Linked DNA regions of Bdellovibrio bacteriovorus. The protein of the gene in region 1 interacts with the protein of each later gene in a pairwise test. Links are inferred from orthologs where the notes say so. Each region holds a gene or a part of one and is shown on either strand. Other genes may lie near its edges. The genes, in order: mrdA and AZI86_RS05850.

What was found.
Region 2: the proteins of mrdA (region 1) and AZI86_RS05850 interact in binary tests that used the Escherichia coli proteins (3 or more experiments, as listed by UniProt). The link is inferred for Bdellovibrio bacteriovorus from one-to-one orthologs.

What each region holds. Positions count from the first base shown.
Region 1 is NZ_LUKE01000004.1:39,970-55,944, forward strand. The notes cover bases 7,459-10,458. They hold mrdA (penicillin-binding protein 2), read right to left. Parts: upstream 9,955-10,458; coding sequence 7,963-9,954; downstream 7,459-7,962. Other genes in these bases: rodA (rod shape-determining protein RodA), read right to left, coding at 7,459-7,961; AZI86_RS15325 (hypothetical protein), read right to left, coding at 9,951-10,458. Outside these bases: AZI86_RS15280 (LysM peptidoglycan-binding domain-containing protein), read left to right, coding at 1-1,351; AZI86_RS15285 (DNA-processing protein DprA), read left to right, coding at 1,395-2,315; LPS export ABC transporter permease LptF, read right to left, coding at 2,511-3,617; AZI86_RS15295 (hypothetical protein), read left to right, coding at 3,742-4,971; trxA (thioredoxin), read left to right, coding at 5,039-5,365; AZI86_RS15305 (lytic transglycosylase domain-containing protein), read right to left, coding at 5,434-6,147; AZI86_RS15310 (hypothetical protein), read left to right, coding at 6,442-6,615; more of rodA, read right to left, coding at 6,837-7,458; more of AZI86_RS15325, read right to left, coding at 10,459-10,487; rod shape-determining protein MreC, read right to left, coding at 10,484-11,515; AZI86_RS15335 (SurA N-terminal domain-containing protein), read left to right, coding at 11,705-12,742; AZI86_RS15340 (hypothetical protein), read left to right, coding at 12,742-13,416; AZI86_RS15345 (endonuclease/exonuclease/phosphatase family protein), read left to right, coding at 13,493-14,599; AZI86_RS15350 (hypothetical protein), read left to right, coding at 14,761-15,039; AZI86_RS19260 (HNH endonuclease), read right to left, coding at 15,044-15,259; AZI86_RS15360 (hypothetical protein), read right to left, coding at 15,487-15,726. UniProt on the Escherichia coli protein: Catalyzes cross-linking of the peptidoglycan cell wall. Responsible for the determination of the rod shape of the cell. Is probably required for lateral peptidoglycan synthesis and maintenance of the correct diameter during lateral and centripetal growth.
Region 2 is NZ_LUKE01000001.1:1,188,657-1,204,881, forward strand. What follows is about bases 7,549-10,798. They hold AZI86_RS05850 (penicillin-binding protein 1A), read left to right. Parts: upstream 7,549-7,910; coding sequence 7,911-10,598; downstream 10,599-10,798. Other genes in these bases: AZI86_RS05845 (hypothetical protein), read left to right, coding at 7,549-7,830; uvrA (excinuclease ABC subunit UvrA), read left to right, coding at 10,595-10,798. Also shown: AZI86_RS05805 (hypothetical protein), read right to left, coding at 1-525; AZI86_RS05810 (S41 family peptidase), read right to left, coding at 592-1,971; AZI86_RS05815 (murein hydrolase activator EnvC family protein), read right to left, coding at 1,976-3,085; AZI86_RS05820 (cell division protein FtsX), read right to left, coding at 3,082-3,978; cell division ATP-binding protein FtsE, read right to left, coding at 3,975-4,637; AZI86_RS05830 (hypothetical protein), read right to left, coding at 4,691-4,951; AZI86_RS05835 (DUF481 domain-containing protein), read left to right, coding at 5,069-5,815; large conductance mechanosensitive channel protein MscL, read left to right, coding at 5,870-6,301; more of AZI86_RS05845, read left to right, coding at 6,409-7,548; more of uvrA, read left to right, coding at 10,799-13,546; AZI86_RS05860 (ABC transporter ATP-binding protein), read left to right, coding at 13,548-15,266; AZI86_RS05865 (sigma 54-interacting transcriptional regulator), read left to right, coding at 15,397-16,225. UniProt on the Escherichia coli protein: Cell wall formation. Synthesis of cross-linked peptidoglycan from the lipid intermediates.

The DNA.
Region 1 (15,975 bases):
AAAAAAATCTACGGCGCAATTTGAAAATTTAACTCCCGATGATCCGGATGCCCAAAAAGAGTCCGAGTTTCATCGAATTTACAAAACCTACAACGAAGCTCCGACCTCTGAAGAATCTTGGGAAAAAGCTTTAGGCGAGCGCAATGCGGAAACTTATAAGGTTCAATCCGGTGACACACTTTCAGGAATTTCGACGACGCTATTCGGGGACTCATTTTTTTGGCCCAAAGTGTGGTCCTTAAATCATGATCAAATTTTAAATCCGCATGAAATTTCTCCGGGCATGGGAATTCAATTTTTCCCGGGCAGCATGGGCGAAGCACCCACATTGGCGGTGACGGCTCAAGCCGAAGAAAAGAAAGTCACTTCGACAAGTATTCCGGTTCCGATGGCACCCCCTAAAGGTGCCATGGACGGTGTGGAAATTCCGGCACCAAAAAAACGTGCAGGCTTAGTGGAAAAACTGCCGCGCAGTTTACCTGGATCGCGTGTCAGCTCTGTCATCCGACCTAAGGATGATGTTCGTTTGGATTTGTTAAAGCATAAATATCCCAAGGCTTATGAGTATTTGGAATATTACATTAATGATGCCCCGGTGGAAGGTTCCGGTAAAATCACCGGTACGGAAATGGGGCTTTCGACGGCCGGAGAGTATCAATACATTTACGTCAGCTTTGCGGGAACTCCGGATAAAAAGTACGTTGTGCAAAAAAATCTGACTCAACTCGAGGACCCACGCAATAAAGAGCGCAAGGCCCAAATGGTTCAATTGCAAGGCGAGATTCAAGTTCTTGAAAAAGTGAATGACGCTGAAAACATGTATCGCGCTTTGGTGACGAAAACCATTCAACCGGTTGAAGTGGGTTCTACTTTGATCGCGGGATCGTTACCAATGATCGACCCCGCCGCCGGTCCGGTGACATCGGGGGTAGGGGCGACCATCATGGGCGGGCAGTTTGAAAAGAAACGTGCTTTGATGGGGCAAAACTCTTTGGTGTTCTTGGATGCGGGAAGCGGCCAGGGGCTGCAAGAGGGGCAAACGCTTTCGATTTATGCGGATGAAAGAGCTCGCAATAAAAATGTCAAAGCGGTGATGAATGACCGCGTGATTGGAAAACTTAAAGTTGTGCGTGTGACTAATAATTTTGCCACCGCTTATATTACCAGTGCCATTGATGACGTTATGATCGGGGATTATGCGGGTAAGTCGGTGGCGACAGCGGCCGTAAGCTCTGAACCCGTGATTGAAAACGAGGCGGGATCTGCAGATGATTTCGAATTGGACGATGCGCCGGTGGAAGATGCGTCATCGCCGGATTCCGGATCTGATGATTCTGATTTAGAATTATAAAGCACTTTAAGGCCGGGTTTGTGTCTTGCACAGCCCGGTCGTCATGAATGATCTTTACTCCCTTTCTCAAATTTTAAAACACCATCCCCTGTTTCGCACACGTCGCGATGAGGTTCTGCGGGTTTATTTTCTTTTAGGATCGCAGAAAAACTTAAATGCGGACTCTTTGTTAGCAGCTCTAAAATATCAGATTCCTGAATTGCACGGCGCTCTTCAGCAAAATCATGATCTTTTTAAACGCCATTGCGAGGAAACTTGGCGTATGAGTGAAAAAGGGGTGCAGATGATTTCTTACGGTGAAGAGGCTTATCCCCGTTCTTGCTATTTGATGGAGGACCCACCGCTGACATTAAGTTATTGGGGACAGCCCTCCTGGCAAGGCGGAAGAAGCTTGGCCGTGGTCGGCAGTCGTGAACCTTGTTTTGAATCCACACAGTGGATGGAAAAAGAGTTTTCTGATTTCTGTGAACGCGCAAAGCCCGTGGTTGTGAGTGGGGGCGCACGCGGCGTGGATCAAAAAGCGCATGCCATTGCACTTCGACATCATTTAAGCACGGTTGTGGTGCTGCCTTCAGGTTTAGGCAATCTTTATCCAGAAAGTCTGCGCGAGTGGATAGAGCCGGTGATTGCTAGTGGCGGTTGTTTTTTAAGTGAATATTCGTTTGAACAGCGGATGCATAAACATCTGTTTCATCATCGCAATCGATTGATTGCCGCTTTAGGGTGCGCCAGTCTGTTGATTGAGGCCCGTCGACGCAGTGGAACCTTGATCACCGCTCAACAAGCTTTGCAGTTGGGAAGACCGGTGTGGGTTGTTCCGGGTCATCCCCTCGATGTGCACTTTGGGGGAAGTTTAGATCTTTTGAGCGAAGGGGCCTTTTTAATCCGTGATGCTGAGGATTTGTTCATGTCTTTTAACTCTGAGCCATTACCCAAAAAAGGGCAGTTAGAATTTTTAGTATAGCTATAGTGGGGACCTTAGAGTGCCAACACTAGGGGTAGTGAGCTTTCTAAACTGCCAAAACTTCAAAGGAAAAAATGAAATCACCTGAAAAAATCTTTTGCCTGGCCTAAAGATTGTCTCTACCATTTGCTCTAGGGAGGGGCGATGTGGTCAAGGATGACCGTGGTAGTATGGACGCTGCTACATCGCTCTGTTTTAGTTCCAATTCTTTTGCAAAGCTCGCACACCTAAAATCGCAAAAATAACATTCGGTGCCCAGATCGCAAGCGCAACAGGAGCTGATCCTCCGCGAGCCATGCCTTCCGCCGCGATATACAGAACCCAGTAAAAGATAATTAAACCGATACAAAGAATCATGCCTCCGGCTTTAGCGGCGCGGCGGTTGGTGGTCGTTCCTAATCCCACACCAATCATCGCAAAGACTAAACATAAAACGGTGATCGCAATGCGTTTATGAAACTCCGTGCGCAAGGTGCGCTCTAACTCTGGATCTTTGCTAAGATCTTCTTTGAGTCGGCCGCGAACTTCTTGCAGAGTCAAAGATTGAGGTGATTTTTCACGTTCTTGAATATTTAGCGGCGTTGAAAAGCGCACGTCATAGGTGTCAAAACTGATCTTGGTGTGATTTTGGGCTTGGCGATGAATTTCGCCACTTTTTAAACGCAATAAAACTTCATGACCAGGGTTCACCGGGTCGGGAATGATCTCGCCTTCTTTCGCGATGATGGTGAGTGGAACGTCGCCAGATTTTTCATCGTAAATAAATACTTTTTCTAATTGGCCTTTGTTGGAGTCCACCTTGTTGGCATAAACAACCATATTAAAAAAACTGTCTGAAAAAGTACCTTCTTTAATAACGGCTCCGGCCTTGGTGCTTGCTAAACGAGAATATAAAACCTCGAATTGCCGGTTCCCCCAAGGGGCGATGTTAAACGACATTTGAGCTGAAATAATCCCGACCAAGGTGGCTAATACCAAGGCGGGTAAAAGCAAGGTTCCCATTGGTAATCCGGACGCCTTCATAGCAACAATCTCTGAATCCTGACTTAAGCGCCCATAAGTTAGTAGTACTGAGAATAAGAGGGCCATCGGAAACAGGACGGGCAGCAAAGAGATGATCACAAACCCAATAATTTGGGCGATGACTTTGATGGCGACGCCGTGAACTAAAGCGAACTCCGTCAGGCGGAGGACCTGAAACATGAGGATGATTGAAATAAAAACCAAAAGTCCCAGGATGAAACTTGGAAGCATCTCAAAGAAAATGTACTGAACTGCTTTTTTACCGTTAAAAATGCTCAAAAAACTGTCTCCTGGTGCACGAGTCCCGAGCCCCAGTCTAAACCGGGACGACAAAGGTGTCATCTCTTCCATTGTCCAGGACCTCGGATTGACGCTGCCCCTTGCTTGTTCGAGAATAAGATTAATGAACAAAATCCTCTTGGTGTACGAAGATTATGCAGATCTGATGAACGTGGAAAGCACGTTGAAAAAAGTCGGTTTTGATGTGATCGGTCTTACCAATGAATACACTGTGGCGGAACAAGTTTTAGCCTTCAATCCGGATCTTGTCGTGGGTTCGGGCCGCGGTGGCAAGGTCAACTCTTTAGGCGTTGGTAAACGTCTTAAAGAAATGCATCGGTGGCAGGGAAAATCCGTTCTCATTTTTCCCGCAAAATTTAAACCTGAACCTCAAGATCTTATTCGCATCCGCGTTGACATGATGTTGGAAGCTCCGGTTCCCGCACTGCGCCTCATTCAAGTGATCGGCAAGTTGCTCAATCACGATGAAGCTGTGCTGCTAGAGCGTTTAAATAAAAACTCCACAACCGAGTCTGAAAAAAAAGCTTCGTCGTCGGCGACGTCGGTGGGCGGCAAATTCAACCTTGAATCCGAAGCGATTTATATCAAGGGTCGCACGGAAGAGGTGGATAAAAATTCAGAAGAACGTTCGATGCGTTCTGAAAAAATCGGTTCGGAAGACGGCGTTAATTTTTCATTCGACAATCAAGAGCCCGAAGAAAAGCGCAAAGTCTCCTTTAAATTTGGGGATCGGATGTCCGACGCCGCTTCGGGAGGCGCCCGCAAAACCACGGACGAAAAATCTTCCAGCCTTTTTGCCGACGTCGATTTAAAGGCTTTGGAAAAAGAGCTCTTGGGCGGCGGAACTCCCGAAATGGAGCGCATTGAGCCCCAAGAATTAGAAAAGCCTGTCGTCCCCGAAGCGCCTGCAGAACTGCGAGCTTCGGCCGAGGGCGAGTTTGAACCTGCCGCTGGGATCACCGAGCCTCCAGAGTCGCTTGAAGATGTGTCCGTGAATGATATGACTTTAGAAGACCTTATTGATGGTGAGGTTGTGCGCGGTGGGCCTCCAGAGAGCATTGATTCGGCGGTAGTGACGAGCGAGGCGAGGGAGCTTAAAGATCTTCAAGCCAAAGCGCAACGAGAGCTGGCTTCTGCTGAAAAAGCACTCAAAAATCGCATGGAAAAGTATGCTGCCCTGGTGGCGGATGTGAAGGTCGCTCCAAAAAGTACGGTGTCCCGGGTTGAGGCACGGCGGCGTCAGAAGCAAATGGCTGCAGAATGGGATGCTGAAAACCTGAACGAACTCGATAAGTTACGTCGCGAGTTTACGAAGGCTCTTTTTAAAAAGTGATTGATCGACTGGGACCTTGACGAGTCCGGTTTTGATGTTCAAATTAAGGGAAGATTACGGAGGCCTTATGGGCGTTAATACAACAGCTGTTACTGACAGCTCTTTTGAAACAGAAGTTCTTAATTCATCAACTCCAGTACTAGTCGATTTTTGGGCTGAGTGGTGCGGACCTTGTCGTGCACTGGCTCCAAAACTAGAAGAAGTCGCTCAAGAGTTGGGTGGCAAAGTTAGAATCGTAAAAGTGAACGTGGATGAGAATCCAGGGACACCAGGCAAGTACGGCATCCGTGGAATTCCGGCGATGTTGCTTTTCAAAGGTGGCAGTGAGATTGGTCAATTGGTGGGAAATCATCCCAAAGACGCGATCTTGGATTTCTTAAACAAGAACGTATAGTTTTTGACTAGAAAATTCTAATGAAAAAGGGAATCTGTGAAGATTCCCTTTTTTTATTTTATTTGAGTTTAGTTTGTCGCCACCATGCGCGGCGCTTTATCCGCAATCTTAGCATAAAGATCTTTATAGTTTTTCATCACCTTCGAATTGTATTCGGCAGGGACAACATTTTTAGCAACCAAGCGGCGCACGTTTAATGGACCCATATTGTAAGCACTCACATAGCGAGCTGGTTTGCTAGTGAACTTGTTACGCAAGTAATCCATGTAAGCCGTACCTAATTTGATGTTCACGGTAGGGTTTTTCAAAGACTCTTTGCCCTTCCATTTCATGCCGATTTTTTGCGCCATCCACTTAGCTGTTTCAGGACGGATTTGCATTAAACCGATTTCACCCACGCTGCCAATGGCTTCGGGATTGAACTTAGATTCAGTCGCAATCACCGCTAAGACAAACACGGGATCCAGTTCATATTTCGCACTTTCCGCAATAACGGTGCGAGCAATCGCGCGTGCTTGAGCTTTATATTTAGGCCCGAGCGAGCTTTGAATTTTCTTTTGAATCATCAAGTTGAGAGCTTTTTGGCCTCCCATTTTTTCCGCGTCGCTGCCGGAATATTTCTTTCCTAAAAGCTCTTTAGCATGGGAAACCCGGGCTGACTCTAGAACACTCTCAAGCACCGCTGGAAACTTGAAAGAGACAAAGTTGAAGTTATTAAAAAGAGCCATGGTGAGTGTTGCGGTGATAAGCGCAAGTCCGATTTTGAGATGTTTCGTTTTCATATCCGCGACCTCCTGTTACCAACCAAATAGTTCAATGGTCGTGCCGACGGACTAACTATGCGGGATCTTTCAGGTCTTAGATTGGAGCGCGGGATAAAAGCTATCCATTCGAGTTGGCCGAACAGGTGTCTACCAGAGTTTAGTCACTGACTGAAAACTAGTGAGTCACTTTCGGGCATCTTCTCATCTTGAGACGTCTTGTCTGGGAACGGGCTTCGAACGCTGGATTTTTTCTTTGCAAAGGCTGCTTAGCTTCTCGTGCTCTGGGCGCGCCTTCCAGGCTCAGTTGCCGCCGTGGCTGAAAGCCACGGTTCGCGCCATCGTGGCGCCGGCAAAGGCCCTGCCGCACAAGAAGCTAAGCAGCCTTTGCAAAGAAAAAATCTAGTTCGAATGACGTATCTAACTTCAAACAGCGCAGAGGGCTCAAAAAGATCTTTGAAGGCGTTAGCGAAAAATTATTTGATCTAAACTCCGCAGAAGGCAGGAGCATGAGAAGTTAGCAAGAGGCTTTTTTCCTAGGAATGGGTAAAGTCGATCACGAAGTGGCCTTCGTCGGCGCATGGATGCGCGAACCACCCGAAGGGTGGCGACGATGAGCCCGGATGGCGTGCCACGAAGCTGACGGCTTTACCCATTCCTAGGAAAAAAGCCGTCCTTGGTGACCAAGCATCTCCCGGGTTCCAAGAATTTTAGAACAAGTAGCGACGATAGGCGACGGAGGAGACTAGGCCCATTCCGGCCATGGTTGTGATCATGCCCGATCCCCCGTAACTAAGCAGTGGTAAAGGGACACCGACGATGGGAAGGAGTCCGATAACCATGCCGATATTGATAAACATATGCCAGAAGATATAGCAGAGGACCCCCACCGTCAGCAGGGCGCCAAACTTGTCCCTGGCGTTAGAGGCGATTCTGATTCCTGTGATAAATAAAAAGGCGAAGAGTCCGATGACGGCGAGTGAACCAACAAAACCATGTTCTTCACTTAGTACCGAAAAAATAAAGTCCGTGTGACGCTCTGGTAAGAACTCTAGTTGAGATTGAGTTCCCATCATAAAGCCTTTGCCGAAAAAGCGGCCGGAACCTACGGCGATTTTTGATTGGATGCTGTTGTAACCAGTTCCTCTTGGATCACTTGCCGGACTTAGGAAAGTAAAAACGCGATTTTTTTGGTAATCATGCAATACGAACTTCCACGCCACCGGGATCGCGATAATTCCAAGGACAATACAGCTTGCCAAGATGCTTTTTCGGATCTTGGCAAAAATAAGCATCGAGCCCCCGATGGCGGCTAACATCATCGCGGTTCCTAGATCGGGTTGTTCTACGACTAAGCCGAAGGGAATTAACAAGGCCAATAATGGCAGCCACATTTCTTTAAAGCCCATGCCGGGGCCATGCGTGCTGCGAGTGGAAAGAATTTTTGCCATCAACATAATCAAAGCCAGTTTCATCGTCTCTGACGGTTGATACCGAAAGAAGCCTAAATCAATCCAGCGTTGCGCCCCCAGAGCGACCTTACCAAAGAAGGTCACGTACAGAATGGCTAAAAGATTTAAACCATAAATCACCAACGCAATTCGGCTGACGATGGAATAATCAACGATGGTCACTAACAAGAAAATGGACCAGCCCGCCGCCAGCCATACAATTTGTTGAATGAACAGCGAAGCCACGTCTGTCGATGTCGGACCGTGAGTGGCACTGTACAGGTTGATTAAGCCGATAACATTCAAAGCAAAGATCACAATGATCAAGTTGATATCTAATTTTTTAAAAAGTGTTCGTTCTTCAACGTGCAAGGCAGTTAACACTTTACTCTCCTTCCGACTCTTGAGGTGGAGGCGCCGTCGGGGCTTCCGCTTTTTTTAAGCCTTTAGCTTTAAGCGCATTTTCAATAACCTCGGGGTGATATTTTTCAAAGTAAGCTTGCACGATATCGCGCACAATCGGAGCCGCCCCCGAAGCACCATGGCACGAGTGTTCAGCCAATGCCGCAATGGTGATCTCTGGATTTTCTGCCGGAGCAAAGGCCACAAACCAACCATGATGGCGCATATGGATCGGACGGCCTTCGCACTTCACATAGATCTGGTCGGCCGAAAAGCCCATGACTTGAGCAGTTCCTGTTTTACCAGCCATCTCGACACCCGGAACTTTATATCGTTGAGCGGTACCCCGGCTGCCGTTAGCCACGCGACGCATACCTTCTTTGACTGTTTTGAAAGTTTGCGGAGTGATTTGCACGCCGTTAGGTTGCATTTGTTGCAGATCGCGCACCACTTGCGGGAAGTTTTCGCGCAAAACTTTTCCATCTTGATCGATGACTTTACGGACTAAGAATGGACGGACGACTTTGCCTTCGGTGCCGATGGCATTATAAGCCACGGCCATAGACAACGGAGTGACGTTCACGAAACCCTGTCCAATCGCCGTACTTAAGTTTTCACCCGGTTGCCATTCTTCACCCACGGTGGCTTTTTTCCACGCCGAGTTTGGCATTGTGCCGGAAACCTCACGCGCAAGCTCGATACCCGTTTTTTGACCGATACCTAAAAGGTGGATGTAGTCATACATTTTATCTACACCCAAGGCGATACCCATTTTATAGAAGAACACGTTCGACGAACGCTCTAAAGCTTCAAACACCGTGATGTTACCGTGACCGCCTTTTAAGTGATCATGGTAGGGACGTCGGCCAAAGAAGAAAACCCCGGGGGCACTGACGATCGTGGTTGGCGTAATGACTTTTTCATTTAAAGCGGCGACAGCCACCAAAGGTTTGAAAGTCGAACCCGGAGCATTGTGGTCTTGAATGACTTTATTACGTAAAGGCTTAAACGGATCATTGATAAGCTTTGACCAAGTTCCGCCCGAAATACCGGTCGAAAACTCATTCGGATCAAAAGAAGGCGCGCTCACCCAAGCTAACACTTCGCCATTGGTTTTCATCGCCACAACCGCGCCAATGCGGTTTAAGTTTTTAAATGATTTATAAGCGGCTTCTTGAATCTCGCGGTCAATAGTTAAGACGGCGTTGTTCCCGTGAATAGGAACTTGGTCCCGAATTTGTTCACCATAAATATTGGGTGTTTGCGTGACAGTCTCGCGACCATGGGCATCGACCTGGATAAAGCTGACACCGTCAGTGCCGCGGATGTCGCGCTCTAAAGTTTCTTCTAAGCCGCTTTTTCCGATCACGTCACCTTGTTCAAAGCTCAAAGAGCCTTTATAAAGTTCATTTAAAATCGGAATCTGACGTTTAGAAATTTCGGCCACATACCCGAATAACTGGGCGCCATCTTCTTTGAGTGGGTAATAACGGATGATAGATTCACGGATCTCAAGTCCCGGAGTATCTAGGCGCATGCGCTTAAGACGAAACACTTCTTCGCGGCTTAAGTTTTCTTTAAGACGAATCTGCGCAAAAGGACCGTTTTGACGGCGGCTCTTTTGGACTTTTTGCATAAGCTTTTCGGGATCCATACTCAGAACCGGGGCCACGGTTTTAGACAAGGCTTCTAGATTTTCAATGTATTGAGGTGTTAAGATCGCCTCAAAGCCTGGTAGATTTTCTACCAGAACCTTGCCGTCACGATCTAGCATCAAGCCGCGTGGAGCGGTGATTTTGTTTTGCTTAATACGATTTTTTTCCGAGAATTCACGCAATTCATTCCCCGAGATCACTTGTAGATACCATAAACGCATCGTGAAGATAGTCATGGCAAAAGCGATCATTATATAGAAGAGCTTGTAACGGCTTAGATATTCCTTAGCTTCATCAGGATTGCTGACATAAGTACTCATAGTTCCAGCCCTCCTGATTCTTGAAGCATTTCATTTTGGGTGAGCTTATCAATTTTCGCTAAGATCCAGTAAACAGGGAAGGCAAATGACGGAGTTAAAACGATTTGCACTAACCGATCCACGATTTCAAAGCTCGCCATGTTTTTTTCTAAAACCCAAGAGATCAACAAAAACAGGACGTGATAGGCCACGGCCGAAAACGTACACATGATCGTATAATATCCTGAACCACTCCAGAAAACGCGGGACTTAACCCCGTAAACTAAAAGGAAAAGAATCAAAAGGCTGAACCACATCATTTTTAATGGCATCGCGGTGAACGCCAATAAAACAAATCCCATCGCATAAATCCAAGTGATGGCTTGGCTAGGGCGGCGGTAAAGAATCACGTACACAATAAGGTTCAGCCATAACATGGGTGCTGGCACATGTCCGAAGACTTGAAACCAGAAGGTTGTCTGAAATCCGGCGACGGTCATTAAAACCGCCAACATGATCAGAAAGTTTAAAAGAGTATTCCAACGAATTTTCACTGCGCAGCCCCTTGAGCGCTTGGAGACGGAGCGGGTGAGGGGGGTATCGCAGGGGTCGTTGCCGGTTTAGGCTTCGGAGTTGCCGTCACGGTGGGAGACGGCGAGGGACTTGCGGCGGGAGCGGGTGTCGTCGCAACCGCTGCTACTGTGGTATCAGCTCCGGCTTCGTTATTTTCGGCTTGGGGGGGCGCAAAGCGATTGCCGAAATCTTCGTTAGACGCCTGGTTCACGACAAAAACTTCTTCCACTTTGTAGGGATCTACGACCGGACGCAAGTCAACTTTCAACGAAACGCTGAATGTTTTTCTTTCAACCGATTCAACAATCGCCACAGGGAAACCCTTCGGGAAAATGTTGTCCAGGCCGCCCGTCACCACAAGATCGCCTTCTTTCACATCTTCTGTTTTTTCGACATATTTCAATGTGCAACCATTTTGGCTTTTACCTTCAACGATCCCATGAGCGCGCGTGCGCTGAACGATGCCATCGACAACCGCATAACGGTCTGTGATCAACATCACGTGAGCAGTGTAAGGTTCGGGCTTAAAGATATAGCCTAAAACACCACCCGTCGTGATAACCGCTTGGCCCGCAGTCAAACCGTCGGTCGTTCCTTTGTTAATCGTGACAGTGTTGTGATCAATCACTAAGTCGCGGCCGATGACTTGGGCTGCGACCAATTTCATTTTGGTTTGCTCTTTGAAGCTTAAAAGTCCGCGCAAACGATCATTTTCGTTTGTCAGTTCGTTCATTTTTTCTAAGCGTGCTTGCAGTTCGTTGTTCGTACTTTGCAACTGCTCGCTATTTTTTTTGATATTGATCAAATTCACGTACATCGCCGTGGTTTCAGTGACTCCATGGCTGAATCCATAGAAGGTTTGGGAAATCCCGCTGCCTAAAAGGGCAAAAGGTTTCACCAACCAGTTGGACTCTTGAGGACGCTGTTGCATGTTGATAGAGATCAGAGGCAAAGCGAGCACAATGCCGATCATGATGATTTTTTTGAGATCAAAGTTGAAGAAATTCAAAAGTACCCTCGTTGGATTTTCGCATTTTTAGGCACCTATGGCGCGATGCGATTTACTAACCAATCATTTCATTTTCTCAACGCTACCAAAAGGCTCAAAGATTTCAACAATTTCCCCTTGAAAAAATAAGAAATTCGTAAGGTAATGATTTCCGACTTAAAAATCAGTGTAGGACAAGGAAGGGCATTTATGAGCGACAGCATGGCAGATAAGATGAAAAGAAAGCTTTCCGCAAAGAGCGTGACGGCTATTATCCTCTTCGGAGCGATCATCATGGTATTCGTATTTTTCGGTTTGCCGTCACATATGGGAGCGAGTGTTGGTTCTGTCGCTCGAGTAAATAACACGTTGATTTCGGTCGCGGACTTCCAGCAAGAAGAAAACCGCATTCAACAGTACTACCAAAATCTCTTTGGCAGTCAGATGGATTTTAGCTCTCAGCGTCAACTTCTGCGCCAACAAGCGTTGGAAAACCTCGTGCGTATGGAGCTCGTTTCTCAAGGTGCGCAAAAAGATGGCATTATGACGACAGACGCTGAGGTGCGTGATTTTATCGTGAAAGACATCCCATTTTTTCAGCAAGACGGTCGCTTTCAACGTGAATTTTACAATCGTTATTTAGAATCAACTCATATGTCTCCGGGAAAATTTGAGGACAAAGTTCGTAAAGACGTGGCGAATGTGCGCACTCGCTATCTTTTTGAGCTTTCTTCACGCATCACGGATGCAGAGATGAACGTCTTGCAAAAAATGCGTTCCGCTAAAATGAATGTCGCGTTCGCAAAAGTGGACGAAGAAGCCGCCACAAAAGCTTTAGGCAAAGAAAAAGCCGAAGCGGCGATCAAAGCTTTGGACGAAGCTTTGAACAAGGGTGATGAAGCGGCTGTCAATGCTCAGCTGAAAGACCTTAAAGCAACTTGGGATGAAACCGGTATGACGGAATTGACGGCTGAAAATTTCCCAAAGATCACAAGCTCTGTGGCGCAAGAAGCGATCTTTGATCTTAAAAAGTCAGAGCCTCTTTTGAAACGCTTGGTTCGTGATGGCAATTCAAAATACGTTTTGAAATTAAAAGACAGCAAAATGGAAGAAGCAAAACCTCTTGAGGCCATGGCTGTTGAAATGATTCAAAAACGTCGTGGGGACGGCATGGTCGATGCGTGGATGAACTTCTTCCGCTCTAAATCTCACGTCACAATGAACACTGACGCTTTGCAATTGAACTAATGTTGCAATTTGTTCGTGAGATTCCTATTTCAATAAAAATCCAGAAAACCCTGTCACATCGACGGGGTTTTCATTTTCATGTGGCGGTAGGAGTTACGGCAGAGGTCAAACCTCTGTCAGGGATGACCGTCAATTTGCCCATCATAGACACATTGCTTGCCGCTCTTAAAGAACACTTGGAAGCCCAAACCTTTGAAGCCCCCACTGAAAGCCTGAATCTCGTTTTTGCCGAAATTTATAATGAGTCCGCGCAGTTTTTAAAAGACCAAATCAAAGCCGTCAAAGATCCGACGCTGGCCGGGGAGTCTTCGGGCCCCATTCAACTCTCCAGCCTGCAGTTTCGCGAAGAAAGGGGCTTCGGTTTTTCAAACTTCCGAGTGCCGGTGAAATCCCCGGAAGAGCTTGAATTCTTTCACTCCCATTTCATCGAAATCCTGCCGCCGCAAGCGCCGGCCCGTCTTTTAAAGGTCCGAATCTATTGGCAGCACAAAGCGGGAAGTCTTGCCGACTATTCTCACGAAAGCTTTAAACTGCTAAAACCGTTGATGGCTTTAGAGGCCGAAGCTCTTATATCGCAATTAGAGCCGTTAAAAGGCCATAAAATAGACTCGGGCAGCTTTATCTCTCGCATTGAAATCCACGATTTAGGGCAGAACCGAACGCTCGAAATTTGACCCTGCCAATGGAAATCTTTCCAGGGGCCGAGGTTTTTTAGCTACTTAAGGGGGAACCTCAAGTACAAACACCCCCATGAAAACAAGATTCTTAAAAATCATGGCTTTTGGGTTCTTGGTGGTTTCTTTTGTGGCCCTTTCCGCGCAAACGGCTTTTGCGACCTCTTATTGGGAAAATTCAAGCCTCCCGCCGCAATTCTGTTTTCAAAACTTCAATGCTTACGGACCGCTTTATGCTTCGGGCCGGACGGAGCGCACTCAAGGAATTTTGGGACATCTCAAAGCGCGCCCCAAATGTGACATCGTTCAGTTGCAAGAAGTTTGGATGGAGTCCCACATCGATCATATCGAAAATTCGTTGAAGGACCACTACAGCTTCAGCTCACCGAATCGTGACTCACGCATCGGTATTATGGATTTGGTGATGGGGGATATTCTTTCGCGCGAGACCTTTACGTTTGCGGTGAACAATTCCGGATCAGTCTTAGATCGCGCCCGCAGTGTGGCGAGTGTTGATAAGGCTTTCCATGTCTTGCGCGTAAAACTTCCAGCGATTGATGAAGAGTTTTATATCATCAATACGCATCTTCATCCTTCTTCCCAGGCGGTGCGCCTGACCCAAATTTTGGATTTATTGCGTTGGCGTTTACAAAACCAAAACTTGAAAATGCTTTTATCTGGCGATTTCAATTCGGATCCGCAAGATTTGGAAAGAAAACTGCTGATGAGTGTCGTCGGGTTGAAAGACGCCATGGCAGAGAGTTTTACAAATGGCAATTATCCCGCGGACTTTTGCACCTATTGTAAAGCCAATCCTTTAAGCTGGTTGCCTTCAGATCATGTGTTTGACTATATCTTTTATTCGAATGCGGGCACAGCCGAGACATCGCTAAAACTTGCTTCCGCTGAAGTGAACTTAAAAGGTTCACCGAAAAAACCACTTTCTGATCATTACGGTATTCGTGCTTATTTCAATGTTGAAAATGGCAAAGCCCCAGCAGGGGAGTTAGATCAAGTTCAAAAAAAGTTGGCACTTGAAGCCTTAAAACAAACCATCGAGGTTTTGGATAAAGAATCCGGTGCTCAGTGGAAGGTTCATCAGAAATTAGCCCGCGACCTATACAGCGATCTAGAAAGATCGCGCAGTGACTTTGAGCTTTATTTGGGTCATTCGCTTAGATAAGGACCTGTGGTTGCTCTGATCTGTGGCCTTAGCCCCTGGCGCAAAATTTGTAGCTGTTTAAAATTTTGACGGTCATGAATATTCTATATCAAATTGGGGCTCCGTTTACCTAGGCATGCGAACTGCAACCGTCTTTCGCATAACTAATAAATGGAGCTTACATGCTTAAACTAGTCATCGCTAATCTGGCCACTCTTTTGGTACTTCCGCTCAGTGCTTTTGCCGCAGACGCAACTTGTGCGGGATATAATCAGTACGTCACTCATCAATGCGCTTCAGAAAAGACTCTTAAAGGCGACCTAAGTGATGAAATGCTTAAAGGTTATTCCGTTAAAACTTGCAAAAATGAATCGTTCAAGATGATTCTGGAATCAGATCTTGTTGCTAAAGCTAGTTGCAAGCCGGTGATGTCCGGAAAGCTGATCAGCGCCTTGAATTAAAATTTTAGTTTCGAGCGCGGTTGTGAACCCCACATAAAATTCGCAGGTTCGAAATCTTCTGGTCGCCACCTGCGGACAAAGGTTGAATATGATCCACCTGCAATTGATACTTAGAGCGACATCGACCGGCGTGGGGATGATGATGTTCACATTGGTATTGGGCCTTAGATAAAAGCAAGCGCTTGGTTTTTACCGAAATATAGGGCCGGTATGGTTGCATGATTTTATTTCTATCTCGAACATCCTTGTTATCCTGCTTGCGACTCCCCGCGGTCTTCTGTTCTGAGCTTACCAAGAAGCTTTGCGTCGCCAAGGGGTTATTATTTATCGCTTCTCCCAATTCCAAATTTTTAATTCCGAACGTATTTTTCCCCAACTTGCTTTGATTTATTTTCTTTGCCAAAGTGGTAATCACCTCTGACCAGGAGCCGCTGGGACAAACATGACTTAAAAGTTCCTGCGTTCATAGGCGCTGTATTCGGAATACCCCAGTTCTTTAGTTAAGTAAGAAAAAATGCGATCATACCCCAACTGCAAATGCAGCTTGCGATTTTCCACTTCAATAATATGCAACAAAACCAAATGAGTGATTTTTCGCTCTGCCTTGGCAAGGCGTTTTAAACTTAAAACAAGATCCGAGTTTGAAAGATGCCTTAAGTCTGCCTTCATAGTTGATTCCGTTGTCATGATATTTCCTCTTTGCCAGAGTTATAACATCACTTTTAAAACTCGACTTTTAAGGTTTTTTCTGAGGCATTTGGCCTAAGTAAGATATTTACAAAAGACCCGCAAAGACGTTTATAAAGCCATAGTGAACCGATAAAATTGCATTTGAGATCCATCGCGAAGAGCGCAAAAACATTTATTATCGAGGATTTTAAGAATAAGAAAATCATGGCAAGAACAAAGTTGTTAAATTTATAACTCCATGTTTCT
Region 2 (16,225 bases), on another replicon or contig:
ATATTGCGAGCTGCAATCGTTGATGTCGGTGGACTCATAACTGCCGGCTTGGCATTGACGAGTGGGTGCGCGGTTGACGACCGCTTTGAAAGATCCGCTGATAAGCGAATCGCGGGTGTTGTCAGCCGTATAAAGTTTGTATTTGATTTCGTTAGTTCCTAAAGCAAGTAAACCTTTTTGGAAGATCGTGGAAATCCAAAGATTCAAAGCTTCAGTGGTGCGACCGCTAGCTCCGTCATAAGCAGAGGTCTTTACTCGCGTGGTTCCGTCCTGGCGAACTGCGATGATGTCGACCCATCTTAACTTTTCATCACGAGGACCCACAAAGTAATCATATGCTTGCGGTTCTAAAACCACATCACGGCAATTGTATATGGCATTCGCTTCACCATTAAAACCGCTGCATGTCACCTGAACTTGGCCTTGAATAGGGAATGCTGTTAGCACATTGCCTTGAGAAAAACCGGCCGAGTTTGATTGCGCAAACACCGGTAATACTAAGAATGTAAACAGCAGGTTTAACATGAAAAAAGGCCCCCTCTTGCCTCAAAACGGGGCTAGAGTAGGGCCTCTAAAATCCAATATCAATAACTAGCGCGTCAAAGCTTTCAGGGTATTCCAGGCCTTTAAATAACTGAATGCTTGGTAGGCCTGATAATCTGATTTAAACAGTTTTTCCTGTGGCGTCAGATTCGCCTCTTTTTTAGATCCGACGTCCTTCCACCATGCCAAAGCACCTTCTTCTGTGCCCTGTTTGGTATCAAGCTTCTCTAATGCTTTTTCACGGTCTCCCTTAAGATGACCCGCAATGTCACCTTCGCGAGTCGTTGTCGATTTTACGACCGCCTTGGCAAATGCTTCTGGGTCTACTTCTTCGATTTCAACGTCTGGATGAATACCTTCGGCCTGGATCGATACACCACTTGGAGTATAATAACGCGCAACCGTCAGCTTCAAACCACTGCCATCACCCAGTTTAATAACGGACTGAACAGAGCCTTTACCAAATGTTCTTTGTCCTACGATCAAAGCGCGTTTGTTATCCTGCAAAGCGCCCGAAACGATTTCGCTGGCACTTGCACTGTATTCATTTACTAACACCACAAGAGGGAAGTTTGTGTATTGACCTTTTTTTGTCGCTACGGCCACTTCTTTATCGGCTTTGTTACGTCCAATCGTACTTACGATAGTTCCTTCTTTCAGGAACATATCACTGACTTTGACTGCTTGATCTAAAAGACCACCGGGATTGCGGCGCAAATCAATCAATAGGCCGGCCATAGTGCCGTTGTTTTCTTTCATATGTTTTTCGATCGTTTTTTGTAAATCCTTGGCGGTATTTTCAATGAAGCTTGTGATTTTAATGTAAGCAAAACCATCTCCCAAGTTTGTGTATTTCACCGATCTGATTTTCACCGATCCACGGGTGATCGTAATATCGCGAGGTTTGTCTTCATTTTCACGCACAACCTTCAGAATGATTTTGGTTCCGCGTTTACCTTTCATCAGTTGTGAAGCTTCCACTAAACTCATGCCCTTAGTGCTTTGACCATCCACCGCAACGACTTTATCTCCGGCTTTGATTCCCGCAACCCAAGCGGGCGCATCTTCGATGGGCGAAATGATCGTTAGAATTCCGTTTTGAATGGCGATCTCGATTCCCAATCCCCCGAACTCTCCACTGGTTTCAGATTCGAAATCTTTAAAGATATCTGGCGGCATAAAGTTCGTATGTGGATCTAGCTCACGCAACATGCCTTTGATCGCGCCGTAAATAAGTTTTTTAGTATCGACTTCTTCAACATAGTATTGCTGGATAAGATTCAAAACCTTACTAAAGTTTTGTAAATCCGCATAACGTTCTTGGGCGAAAGCGCGAACTTGAAAACCTGTTTCAGCCATAACAAATAATACAAGGAGCAGAATGCCTCCAAGTATATAGGTTTTCCAGTATCGTTTAAGTGATTGCATAGTGTTAGAGTCCTTTCATCCACTGTTGCGGGTCGTAGGGTTCTGAAAAATGACGAATTTCAAAATAAAGCCCGGGGGCTTTGTCGATCGGAGGATTCCCGATCTGCGCCAGGATCTGTTCCTGTTCGATGTCTTGACCGACGTTCACAGTCACATCCTGCATATGGGAATATACGCTGTAATAATGATCGCCATGATCGACAATCAATGTTGTACCAAAACCGGCGACATCTCCGACATAAGATACTTTTCCACTAAAGACCGACTTAACGGGCGTTCCTTGAGCGACAGAGATATACACGCCTTTATTCGAGATCGTGTACGATTGCTCATCACTTTTTACTAATCCAAATTTTTGCACTAAAGAGCCCGCCACCGGTAACGGCAAGAGTCCTTTTTGATCCGCAAAAGAAGGCTTAAACAAAAGGTCAAAAACTCCGGCGTCTTCTAAGTTATACTGTAAAGATTTTTCGCGCAGGCCATTGATTTTATTCATCGCAAACATCTTATTTCGACGGATGCCATCAAGAAGTCTGTTTTTAAGATCTTGTTCTTTGCGCATCTCTTTTTCTTGCGCGACGATACGGCTTTCAACTGATTTTAAGTTTTCAAGCTTCGTTGCCAAGGTTTTCTTTTTCTTATGAAGATCCTCTAAATCGCGATTGTAGTTTTTAATAAGATCTAGGTCTCTTGAAGCAACCACACCCAAAATTTTTAAATTTCGCTCTAGGTCCGCGGAGCTTCCGGATGAAAATAGGAATCTTGCAACTGAAGGTCCGCCCAGCTTATAAATCGCTCTAAGTCTTTCGGCTAACAAAGTCTTTTGCGATCCGGATCTCTGTGTCAGTTCTTCTACTTTGCCCGTCAGATGGCGGACATTCACTTCAAGAAATGCTCGCTGCTGCCCCAGCTCTCCACGTTCAGTGACCAATTTTTTGATCTTTTTATTTAGCTGATACAGGGCCGACAGAACTTGGCGCTGTTTTAATTCTGCATCTTCCACTTTTTTCTTTGCGGCTTCAAAATCTTTGGTCAATACATCGACTTCCGTGGCCGCTTGCGCGGCCATGGCAAAAGAAAGAACGAAAAGTAGAAAGACCTTATTTAGTTTCAATAGCCCGCCTGACTTCCGGCGAAACCATCATTGATTCTGCGAACACAAAGATATGAAGCCAAGGCACCTAAACTCGTACCCACGATCACAAAAGCGATCCAGGCAATAGGAGTTAAGAACTGAATGTGCTGGCTTAATTGTAAAAAGCTAAGTTTTTCGATCAATACATTTTTTATCCCTAAATAGATAGCAAAGCACAAGCCCACGGCTAAAACCGACGACGTTAAACCCAAAATTGCGCCTTCCACTAAGAAAGGCTTACGGATCATCGAGGGTGTTGCACCGATCATTTCTAAGACCACGATTTCTTCTTTACGACTCGCAATGGAAGCGCGAATAGCATTTGAAATCACAAACAATGCCGCGCCTAAAATGACGATGCCTAAAAATCTTAAAGTAATTTCCACGGTCGAAATAAGGGCTGCGTATTTTGCAATCCAATCTTGCCCATAGCTGACCTCTTCAACGCCTTCTAAAGGACGAATTTGGGACGCTAGGTTTTGCAATAAGGTCATTTGATTTTCGGCGGAAGAGTCTGCGAGTTTCACTTGAAAGCTTCCGGGAATCAGTTTCAAAAGCTCTTCATCTTGAGAGATATCGGGCGCATAACTGGCCATTTGAGTGCGAAAGTCACCCAAGGCTTTTTCTTGATTCACAAAAGAGATCTTTTCGATATCAGCAGATGATTTGATTTTATTTTCAATGAATTCGCGTCCTTGATCTGAAAGATCTTGCGCTAAATACACTGTCATCTGCACATCTTCACCCCACAGGGTTAAGATATTGCGAAAATTCTGCGTTAATACCAAAGCACCACTGATAACGACAAAACATGCCGTCACAACAACTAAAGTCGAAAAGCGCAAAGCCCAGTTTTTTCGTGGATTTTTCACTTACTGTCCCCCACGATCATGCCGTCTTTTAGCTGCAGCGTTCTTTTGTTTCTTCTTTTGACCATCTCATGGTCATGAGTTGCGACAAATACCGTAGTTCCTTGAGCACAAACACGTTCTAATAAGTCCATGATTTCTTCGCTGAGTCTTGGATCTAAATTTCCCGTCGGCTCATCGGCGATCAAAACGCCTGGTTGGTGAATAATCGCGCGCGCAATGGCAGTTCTTTGCTGCTCCCCGCCCGAAATAAATTCAGGATATTGATCGTGCTTATGAGCTAGTCCCACTTGTTCTAAAACTTCGTGCACACGACGCTGGATCGCTGGCGGCTTATCGCCGCGAATTTGCAGCGGTAAAGCGACGTTTTCAAACACCGTGCGATCTTTTAAAAGTTTAAAATCTTGAAAGATAACGCCAATTTTTCTTCTAAAAAAAGGTATTTGAGAATCTTTTATGGAAAGAAGGTCGTGACCGGCCACGCTGACATCACCAGAAGTCGCAACATCATAGGCTGAAATCATTTTGAATAACGTTGTTTTACCAGCGCCACTGGGGCCTGTTAAAAATACGAATTCACCTTTTCCGATATGCAAATCTACATTTTTCAAAGCATGAACCGGACCGGGATAAGTCTTATAGACGTGAGAGAAATCAATCATCCCTTTATAGTAAGGAACTGACGCGAAGTTTGATACTCGCCTGAAGTCGAGTTTTAGACGGCTCCGTCAGCCATCAAAGCATCAATTATTGTTGAATGCTGACGACGCAGAGCCAATTTGATTGCTTCTTGAGTTTGGCTTGAACCCAATCTCAAGACACTTTCATAGGGAGTCTTAATTGTTTTAAGGACAGCGCCGTTGCAAAAAATTCGGCTGACCAAAAAAGGGTTTTGCATTCCCCAATCTTCGGTTTGGATATGGTAGCTTTTGCCACGCACAGTAATGTCTGAGTTAAAACCCTTTTGCATATTCATCAACAATATTTCCCGAAAACAAATTAGCAGAGAACGCGTCAAAGCTCATCAAAATTTTCTTGGACTCAGTGGATTTTGAAACTACAGTGTTGAGCCCTAACGACAGAAGGAGAAAATATGAAGCTGTTGAACATCCTAGGTCTTTCTACTCTACTTTTTGCCATGCCGGTGCTTGCCCAACAAGCCACTGATGCCGCACCACCACCTCCGCCTCCGCCACCGTGGTTCAGCGAAGCCGAAGCGGGTGCCATTGTTGTCAGCGGCAATAATGACTCTGAAAGCTATAACGCCAAAGCAAAATCCACTTACGTTTGGGACAAGAACTCACTCATTGGATCAGGCCGCTATCTTAAAACAGACTCTTTGGGTGTGGAGAGTGCGCGCAATTGGGAAGCCGGACTTCGTTACGAACGTGAATTAAATGATTACTTTAGCCTTTTCGTTGGGCAAAAAGCAGAAAGTGACGTGTACAACGGCTATGTGCAAAGGGATTCAACCGACGCCGGTCTTAAATATTTCCTTACTAAAACGGACAACATTACTTGGACTACAGAAGCCGGTTATCGTTATCAAGTCACGAACTCTACGACGGGAGAGATCGCTCGCGACAGCATGGGCCGCGCTTACACTGAGTACAACCAAAAAGTCCGCCAAGATTTGACCTTCAAATACTGGTTGGAGTATTTGCCAAACTTCACAAACGCCGATGCTTACCTGGTGAACACAGAGGCCTCTTTGAATGTTATGTTAAACTCAAGACTTTCATTTAAAGTTGCTTACTTGCTGCAATATCAAAACGAATTGCCAGCTGGGGCCAAGTACTCAACAACGACGACAACAATGAACCTTGTTGCCAAGTTCTAAGACGATCCCTAAGCTATTGCTGGATCCATTTTCCAATCTCTAAAAGGGGGCTTTATGTGGAAAGAGTTTAAAACATTTGTGATGCGCGGAAACGTGCTCGATCTTGCCGTCGGTATCATTATCGGCGCGGCATTTGGAAAAATCGTTTCTTCATTCGTTTCTGACATTTTGACCCCCGTTTTGAGTTTGGCTTTGGGCAAGGTGGATTTTTCAAATCTATTCTTTGCCTTAAACGGTGAATCCTACGCAACGCTAGAGGAAGCCAAGAAGGCCGGAGTTGCCACCGTGAACTACGGCCTTTTTATGAATATCGTCCTCGACTTTTTGATTGTGGCTTTTGCAGTCTTTATGATCGTAAGAGCGGCCAACAAAGTTAAGGGGGAACCTGCTCCGGTCACTCCAAACACTAAGGAGTGTCCTGAATGCCTTTCAGTGATCCCTTTAAAAGCACGCAAATGTGCTCAGTGCGGATCTCCTCAACCATAATTCAATCCAAAGTGAGTTTCTCACTTTGATACGTAAACCTTTTGGGCTCCTCTGCCGATAATTGGTACTGCATTTGCACCAATTGAATACATCGGGGAGGAACTCAAATGAATAAGATTTCAGACACAAGCAATCCTACAGCTGTCAAAATCTTTATCAACACTCTCACTGTCATGATCTTCATGACGGCACCTTTATTATCCCAAGCACAAACAGCACCCACAGGCTCTACCACCACGATGTTTGGTGGCGACAGTGTCGAGGTGACTAATATTAAAAGATGTGACAACATCGCAACCCAGCTTAGCCGAGCCGAAGAAAAAATCTCCACGGCCTGCCGCAAGGCCGGCATGGGCGGAGGTAAAGAGTGTGTATCAAAAGTCAAAGACTGTGATGAAGTCACCGGCGAGGAATCTTTCAATACGATGGGAGCATTCACTCAAGCCGTGGGCGCTTACACCGGTAACAGTCAAATTTCTGCTATTGGAAACGGCGATACGAATTCAAGCTGCCCACAAATGAGCGGTAAAGACTATTTCGAAGAAAAATCTAGTATTGAAAAAGATCTTAAGACCGCAGAAAAAGAACTTGCTGACTTGGATAAAGAAAAAGCGGAAGCGCAAAAAGAATATGACGACGCTTTAAAAGAAATTAATGACAACTTAGCTAAAGCCCAAGAAGAAGCTAAGGAAAAAGCGCATGAAATTGACGAAGAAACCCAAAAACAAGTGGCCGAGTTTCAGACGGCCCAAGCACAAGCTGCGAAAGACATGCGAGCTAAAAAAACAGATATTCTCACTTTACAAGGCCAGCTGATCAATCTAGATCGTCAAAAAGCAACGGCTTTGATTGATCTTACAAACTATACGGCCGAAAGTGATTGCAAAAAAAAGATGTATGAAGCTTATGCCACTTACAAAAAGGCAGTTTCATCTGGCACATCCTCGGGACACATTACTCGCGCTAAAGAAAAGAAGAACGAACTTATTATGGTCTATACGAAGTGTATGGAAGGTTTTTCTCAAAAGCGCATGGCTGTGAACGAAAACTACAAACAACAACGTGATAAGTTAGAAAAACAGATTACGGATTCAAATGCGGATGTCGCCGCGATCGAAGACGGTTTGAAGCAATCGCAAGAAGCCTTAGACAAAATGAAATCGACTGCCGAAACGAAGAAAGCGGAAGCTTTGCAGAGCGTGATTTCTTTAGGTACTCGGGCTCAACAAGAAATGGAAGCGGCTTATAAAAATCTTCAAGCAAAAAGCTCAGGGATCGGCAAAAAAGAAACTGCTTTAAATAAACAATTGAATCAATTAAATAACAACCTGATGACCTTGGGTCCTGCTCCAAAACGGGGTACCGATTATGCGCCTTCTGATGCGATGTCTGATATCGAAGCCGGAATGGGAGAGATCAACGACATCAATGCTATGGCGGCCTCATGCCCTCAGTACATCAAAGATGCCGCAGCCGCAAAGCTGAAAAAATACGGTGGCAGCTCGAAGTCTCAAAAAGGTGACCGATAAAGCGAGCCTTCAGTCTAGTACGCCTAGACCCTCACAATTCGCACTGATACCATAAGGGCTCTTTAAAGGAGCCCTTTTTCGTGCTTAAAAAAATCATTCTCGCTATTGTGGCCCTCGGCTTATTGGGTATCGTCGCTGTCGTTTTGATTGTGAAATCAATTCAATCATCTCTTCCGCAAATTATCACAGTGCAAGACTACAAACCACTTTTAGTGAGTGAAGTCTTTGATCGCAATGGTAAAACCATCGGCGAATTTTACCGCGAACGTCGCACACTTTTGGAATACAAAGATATTCCAAAAAATCTGGTCAATGCCTTCTTAGCGGCGGAAGACGATCAGTTTTTCCAACATAAGGGGATCAATCCCCAAGCCATCTTTCGTGCGGCCCTAGCCAATCTTCGTGCAGGTCGTTCCGTTCAAGGGGGATCTACGATCACCCAACAGGTGGCCAAGACTTTACTGTTAACCGATGAAAAAACTTTGACGCGTAAGTTGTCAGATATTTTGCTGGCGATGGAGATGGAAAGAAATTTAAGCAAAGAAGACATCTTGTATCTTTACCTAAATCAAATCTATTTCGGGCAAAGTGCTTATGGAGTTGAACAAGCAGCCCAAACATATTTCCGTAAGCCCGCAAAAAATTTGCGGATCGCCGAAATGGCAATCTTAGCCGGGCTTCCGCAAGCCCCAAGCCGCTATAGTCCCGTGCGAAACCCACTGCGGGCAAAAGAACGTCAAGCTTACACTCTTCGTCGGATGGCTGACGTCGGTTACATTACCAAACAAGAAGCCGAAGCAGCGATCAAAGAACCCGTTAAAGTTTATGTTCGCGAAAACTATGAAGAGTTCGCTCCGTTTTACCTAGAAACCATTCGTCAGCTTTTGGTGAGCGCTTTAGGCGAAGATATGGTTTTAGATAAAGGTCTTCGTATTCACACAGGGCTTGATCTTGAGAAGCAACGAGCCGCCCAAGACTCTGTCCTTGCGGGCTTAAAAGCTTTAGATAAACGTCAGGGCTATCGTGGTCCGCTCAAAAATCTTTCAGATGCTCAAGCGATCACCGATTTTTTGACCGAAAATCAGAAGAAGATGATTTTAGACTTCACTCCTGAACGCATCATCATGCCGGATGGAAAATTCGCCGACATCGTTCCGATCAAAAGTGATAAGGATAAAAAAGATCACCCGTTACTGCCCCCGTACATTAAAATCAACGACACAGTTCAAGGTGTCGTGGAAGATGTCGATGACGCCAATGGCTTAGTCTATGTTCAGTTGCCAGAATCTAAAGGTCTTATCGATATAGACACCATGACCTGGGCACGTAAACCCGATGCCGAAATTCGTTATGACCTGGCGACAATTAAAAAGCCCTCACTTGCCCTAAAAAAAGGGGATGTGATCTTAGTTAAGGTGGCCGCGGATAAATTTTCTTCTTCTCGCCTTGCAAATCTGACGGCGAAAAAGAAGCCCAATACACCGAACACGATTCTTCCGGATTTTGATCAGTGCCTCGCATTGGAACTGGATCAAGAGCCGCAAGTTGAGGGCGCGTTGATTTCATTTGATCAACAGACACAAGATATTCTTGCCATGGTCGGCGGATCTAGCTTTGCAAAAAGTGAATTTAACCGCGCAATCCAAGCCCCTCGCCAAACAGGTTCTTCGTTCAAAGCATTGGTGTACGCCGCGGCTTTAGATCGTGGATACACTCCAGCCACACCCATCATGGATGCCCCGATTGTTTATGAAGAGGGGGGAAGTGCGGGTGATGAAGAAGGACAGGGTGATCCAAAAGTTTGGAAACCATCAAATCACTCAAAAAGTTTTGGTGGAGATATTCTTTTCCGCAATGCTTTAGTTAAATCCCTTAATATTCCGAGCGTAAAAATCATCGAAGACTTAGGCGTTCCCTACGCCATGGAGTATGCGAAGCGTTTAGGTATTTACAGCCCCCTGAATCCTGACTTTACCTTGGTTCTTGGTTCAAGCTCGGTCACTTTGTACGAGATGACCAAAGCATTTGCTGAATTCGGTCGCCTGGGAAAGAGAATTGCCCCGCAATTGGTACACAAAGTGACCGATGCCAACGGACAAGTTCTTTTACAAACCGTGAGCTTAGACAAACGCTTCGAAAAAGAAATTTCTGCTATCGACAATGACTTTGAACAAAAGCGTAAGGACTATTTAGAGCTTGCCGCTGATCCAGCAAAGTACGAAGAGTGGAAAACAAAAGAACCAAAAACGGCGAAATTAAACGAAAGCATTTACTTCAAAGATCCCGATCAATTGATTAAACCAACAACCGCCTATGTGATGACGACACTTTTAAAAGGTGTCGTTGAAGATCCTAATGGAACTGGAGGCCGCGCTCGAGCTCTTGGTCGAGAAGTCGCGGGAAAAACAGGTTCTACTAATAACTATTATGACGCGTGGTTTATTGGTTACACACCGCAAGTAGCAACTGGTGTTTGGGTGGGCTTTGACAAAGAAAAGTCCATTGGTAAAGGTGAGGTCGGTGGACGTGCGGCGTTACCTATTTGGGTGGATTACATGAAAGTGGCTCACGAAGGTCTTCCGCAAATGACTTTCCCGGTGCCGGATGGGATCGTTTTTGCTAATATCGACAGCGAGACCGGAAAACTGGCCTCCGCTTCGACGAAGAAGATTCTTCGCCAAGCTTTTGTTGAAGGAACCGAGCCAAGTGTTTCTGCCAACAAAGCTGAAGAAGCGACTGACTTCTACAAACAGGATCTCAACGAATGAAAGACATTCACCTCTGGGGCGTAAAACAGAATAACCTTAAAGATATTGAGGTTAAAATTCCCGTCGGCTCCATGACCGTGATTTGCGGTCCCAGTGGTTCAGGAAAATCTTCTTTGGCCTTTGAAACTCTGTTTGCTGAAGGCCAAAGACGTTTTATTGAGAGCATGTCGAACTATGCACGACAATTTCTGAATAAAGCGCCTAAGCCAGATATCGAAGGTATCAGCAACATTCCGCCTGCGATTTCAATTGAACAAAAAAACACGGTAAAAAGCTCTCGCTCTACCGTAGGTACGACAACGGAAATCATTGATTATCTGCGCCTGCTTTTTGAAAAAGTCGGAAAGTCTTATTGCCCTACTCATCACTGCCCGACAGAAAAAGAAAGTGTCACCGAGGCTACGGATAAAGTGATCAAAAGCTTTGCCGGGAAACGTGGATACGTTTTAGTTGAAATCAACGAAACAGGCCGCGTGGCCCAAGCAAAGAAATTGCACTCACTTTTACTTCAAGATGGCTATTTAAGAATTTATATTCCCAAGGTCACCGAGGCTCCGGTTAAGGCAGCTACCAAAAAAACAGCTGGTAAAAAAAGTTCTAAGAAAACTCAAGAGCCGGTGGTTGAAGTAGCCCCTATTGCCGCCACGCGATTAACTCGTGAAGAAATGGGCACCGTGGTTGAAATTGGTGATCCGGCGGCCATTAAAAAAGGGCTTCCCAAAGAGACATTCTATCTTGTTATTGATCGCATGAGCTTTAACGAAGATGAACGTGGACGTATTGCCGATTCGATGACTCAAGCTTACGAGGCGAGCGTTAAGTACAATACGCACTTTGTTTCCAGAAAAGCGACCGTATTAACAACAGAAGGTGAGCGCCTGCAAGTCAGCGAAGAAGCCTCTTGCCCAATTTGCGGCTACACTCCCCCACCACTAACTTCGCGTCTTTTCAGTTTTAATTCTCCGATTGGAGCTTGTCCTACGTGCAAAGGCTTTGGAAATATTTTAACCGTGGATGAGGAAAAGGTGATTCCAAATCCAAACTTAAGCTTGGCTCAAGGGGCGCTCACCCCTTTCTGGATGCCCAGCGCCGCTCATGAAAAAAAGCAACTTCTTAGTTACTGTAAAAAAGCGAAGATCGACGTACACACTCCATGGAAAGATCTGCCTAAAGAACATCGCGAGGTGATCTGGAATGGGAATAAAGATTTTTTCGGGGTTAAGGGACTTTTTGAATATCTAGATCAAATTAAATATAAAATGCATGTGCGCGTTTTTATTTCGCGCTTTCGTAGTCCATTTCAATGCCCGGAATGTCATGGCTCGCGCTTGCGTTCAGAAGCTAATCACGTTTTTGTAGCGGGCGCGAATATCACGCATCTTTCTAATATGACGATTGAAGAGCTGAATAATTTCTTTTTGAAATTAGAGCTGACCGCTCATCAAGAGGAAGTCGCGGGCGAAGTTCTAAAACAGGTTCGTTCACGTTTAAACTTCCTTATGCGCGTAGGGGTTCATTATCTTTCATTAGGTCGTGAAACCCGCACCCTTTCAGGTGGAGAATACCAACGTTTGATCTTAGCAAACCAGTTGGGTATGGGTTTATCTCAAGCTTTGTATGTTCTAGATGAACCCACTGTCGGACTTCATCCCCGCGATAATGATCGTTTGATTTCAATTTTAAAAGATCTGAAGGAACTAGGAAACACGCTTGTCATCGTGGAACACGATCACGACGTCATTAAGTCCAGCGAAAATATTATCGAGATGGGGCCGGGATCAGGCTATCTTGGTGGAGAGGTCGTCTATTCTGGCGCCACGAAAGATTTTTATAATGACCCGAAATCTATCACCGCACCTTTTTTAAAACCCGATGCGGCTTTAAAAAATCCACGCACAATTCGCCCGGTAGACATTAAAAGTTATAAAGTCAAAATCGAGCTTACGGGTGCTAAGGGTCATAATCTAAAAAATCTTGATGTGACTATTCCGCTCAATCGCCTGGTGTCTGTGACCGGCGTCAGCGGTTCGGGAAAATCGACCTTAGTAACAAAAACTTTGTATCCGGCTTTAGCACGCGCTTTGGATATAGAATACCTACCAGCACAGGAATACGCGGGCCTTGAAGGACATGATAATATTAAAAATGTGCTTTTGATTGACCAATCACCGATCGGAAAATCAGCGCGCAGTTCACCGGTCACTTACCTTAAAGCCTTTGATGCCATCCGTACCATTATGGCAAGCACGCCAGAAGCCCAATCCCGCGGTTACACTCCTGGCACTTTCAGTTTGAATGTGGATGGGGGGCGTTGCCCTGCTTGTAAAGGAACAGGATACGAAGAAATCGACATGATGTTCATGGATAATGTCGTTATCCCTTGTGACGTCTGCGATAGCAAAAAATATCGTCCCGAGATCTTGGAAGTTCAATACAAAGGCAAAAATATTTCGGAAATTCTTTCCATGACCGTGAATGACGCCATGAACTTTTTCGTGGCGCACCCCAACATCCGTAAGCCGCTCAGCGTTCTTAAGGAAGTGGGTTTGGACTATGTCCAGCTCGGCCAACCCGCCACCTCTTTAAGCGGTGGCGAATCTCAGCGCCTAAAAATAGCTAAAGAACTGGCTCAGGTCCAACAGAAAGCCACCTTATACATCCTGGATGAACCCACCACGGGTTTACACTTTAGAGAGGTGGATCTGCTTATGAAAGTCCTTCACAAGCTGATCGAATCCGGAGGCAGTGTTGTCGTCGTAGAACACAATTTGGATGTTATCCGGGGTTCTGATTATGTGATTGACCTGGGACCTGAAGCGGGTCACAAAGGCGGAAATATAGTCGCCCAAGGTTCTCCAGAAGATATTATGGCTGTTAAAAAAAGCCTCACCGGCCAATATCTAAAGCGCTACGTAAGTGGCCAAAGCGACTCGGAAAAACGGAAGTAGAATGTTAGTTGAAATTAAGAAGCTTACGGCAGAATTAAAACCCTACAAAAAGTCGATCATCATCATCGCTATCACCGGGGTTATTTACGCTGTCGCATCCGCGCGTATTGCGCTGATGACCAAATCTCTTTTTGATTCTTTGTCGGCAAATAAGCACGACGAAATCATCCGCCTGGTTCCTATCGCCTTGGGTTTAGCTTTTTTGACAGGTATCAGTCGTTATTTTCATATTTACCTTATGAACTACATCGCTGAATGTGTCGTGCAAAGCATTCGCCAAAAGCTACAGCAAAAGTTTATGCGCTTAAATTTAAGCTTTCATAATACTTATGCTGCGGGCTCTGGTGGTTTGATCAGCCGTATCTTAAATGACATGCGTGTGATTCAAGATGGTTTACGCGTTGTTGCCGATGTGTTCCTGCACCCTTTGCTTTTTGTTTTTCTTTTGGGAAATTTGTTTTACATCGATTGGAAACTCACACTGGCCACTTTTGTCATGATTCCGGTCATTGGTGGAATCTTGAAATCGGTTTCTCGCAGCATGCGTAAGTATATCCCGCAAGAACGCGATGCCATGGAATACATGACCTCCACCATCAAAGAGAGCTTAGACGGCGTTCGCATCATCCAGTCCTTTAATCTTGAAAAAGATATGGCGGATCGTCTTATCAAAGACTCTGATAAATATTTATCTATTCGTAAAACGGTCTATAAACGTCAAGAAGCCGCGGGGCCAGCGACAGAATTTATTGCCACAGCTATTGTTCTTTGCGTTTTACTTTACACTAGTTACGAAGTCGCCGCCGGCCGCGCAACCCCGGGAACATTTATTGGGTTTATCACTTCCCTTTTGATGTTGAACCAGCCTATCAAACGCTTTCAAGAGGCGTATGTTCGCATCCAGGAAGTCATCATCTCAGTACAGCGAATTTTTTCTATCATTGATGACCCGTCTGAGGTTCCTGAAAAACCTGATAACAAACCTTTCCCAAGTGATTGGAAAAAGATCGTCTATCGCAACGTCAGCTTTACTTACGGTAAGGAGATGATCTTAAAAAACGTCAACCTAGAGATCAATCGCGGTGAAGTCGTGGCTTTAGTGGGGGCCAGCGGCAGTGGCAAATCCACAATCGTAAATCTTTTAGAGCGTTTCTTTGATGCGACTTCCGGCGAAATTCTGATTGATGATATTAACATTCAAGATCTGAACCTAAAAGATCTTCGCCGTAATGTCGCGCTAGTGACTCAGGACGTATTTCTTTTCAGTGACACTATTGAAAAGAACATCTGGGCTGGTGATTATTCGCGCGACGTAAAAGATGTCATATCTATGGCGAAGCTTGCCAACGCCAACGACTTCATCATGAAAATGCCTCATGGTTATCAAAGCCGTGTTGGGGATCGTGGAAATCTGCTTTCAGGTGGTGAAAAACAGCGTATCAGCATTGCGCGTGCAATGTTTAAAGATGCCCCGTTATTAATCCTAGATGAAGCCACGAGTGCCCTAGATACCGCGAGTGAAATCGAAGTTCAGAAGGGCTTAGATCACCTGATGGAGGGTCGCACCGCCCTGGTGATCGCCCATCGTCTGTCGACCATTCAAAAAGCCGATAAAATTGTAGTGCTTCGCCAGGGTGAAATTGTCGAAGTCGGCAGTCATCAGGATTTACTAGCTAATAAGAATGAATATTTCCGTTTTCACTCTCTGCAACACACGTAACATTATGAGACATGCGGACCAGACCATGGTCCCAACCTGCAAGTTTTTTAGACAGTCCCATTAAGTTCGTCTACTTTCTTGACGATAAAAGAATTGACACTTTTTTTCGTTACTTTGAAAGGACTAAAAGATGATCAATTGGGATGAGTTTGAACATATACATGTCATTAATAAACTCAAACAGATTCTTGGCGCATGGTGGAACATCGACGTCGTATTCACTGATGAGCGTGGTGTATTGCGCGGCTATGATTCTGAAAAAGTTGTTTTCAACAACCCCGCCGTCACTGCTTTAGTAAAAAAAGAAGCTGGCCAGCAAAGCATTGCTGAGCTTGTAACTAAATCTTTAGACGATTTACGTACTTCGCAAAATCGTTTCTCGTTACGCAAATGGGACATCGTTGGTTTTGACGTGGGTGTATTCCCTATCATGATCGACAATGACTGTGTAGGTACGGTAGTCGCAATGGGTTTTTTCCGCGAAGCAAACTTCACTGCAAGAATGAGCGAAATCCGCGAGCGCTTAGCGGCGTTCGGTTTATCCGGCGAAGTGATCGAAAAATCTTTGGGTAAATTGAAATTCTTGGATGACCAAGAACGCACTCACTTCTGCGAGATTTGTGAACTTGTTGCCCAAGAAATCGTAACTCTTCATTTAGAGATCACTTCTCGTGAAGATCGTATTAAAGAACTTAACAAAGAGCTTGGGAACCGTTTCCGTTATGACAATATGATTGGTAAATCTAAACCAATGCAATCTTTGTATGCCCTTTTGGATAAAATCAAAGGTGCCGATTCTACGGTTCTAGTACAAGGGGAAAACGGTACGGGTAAAGAGTTGATCGCAAAATCAATTCACTATAACTCTCACCGTAAAGATAAGCCTTTTATTATCCAAAACTGCTCTGCATTCAATGACAACCTTTTAGAGTCTGAGTTATTCGGTCACGTAAAAGGAT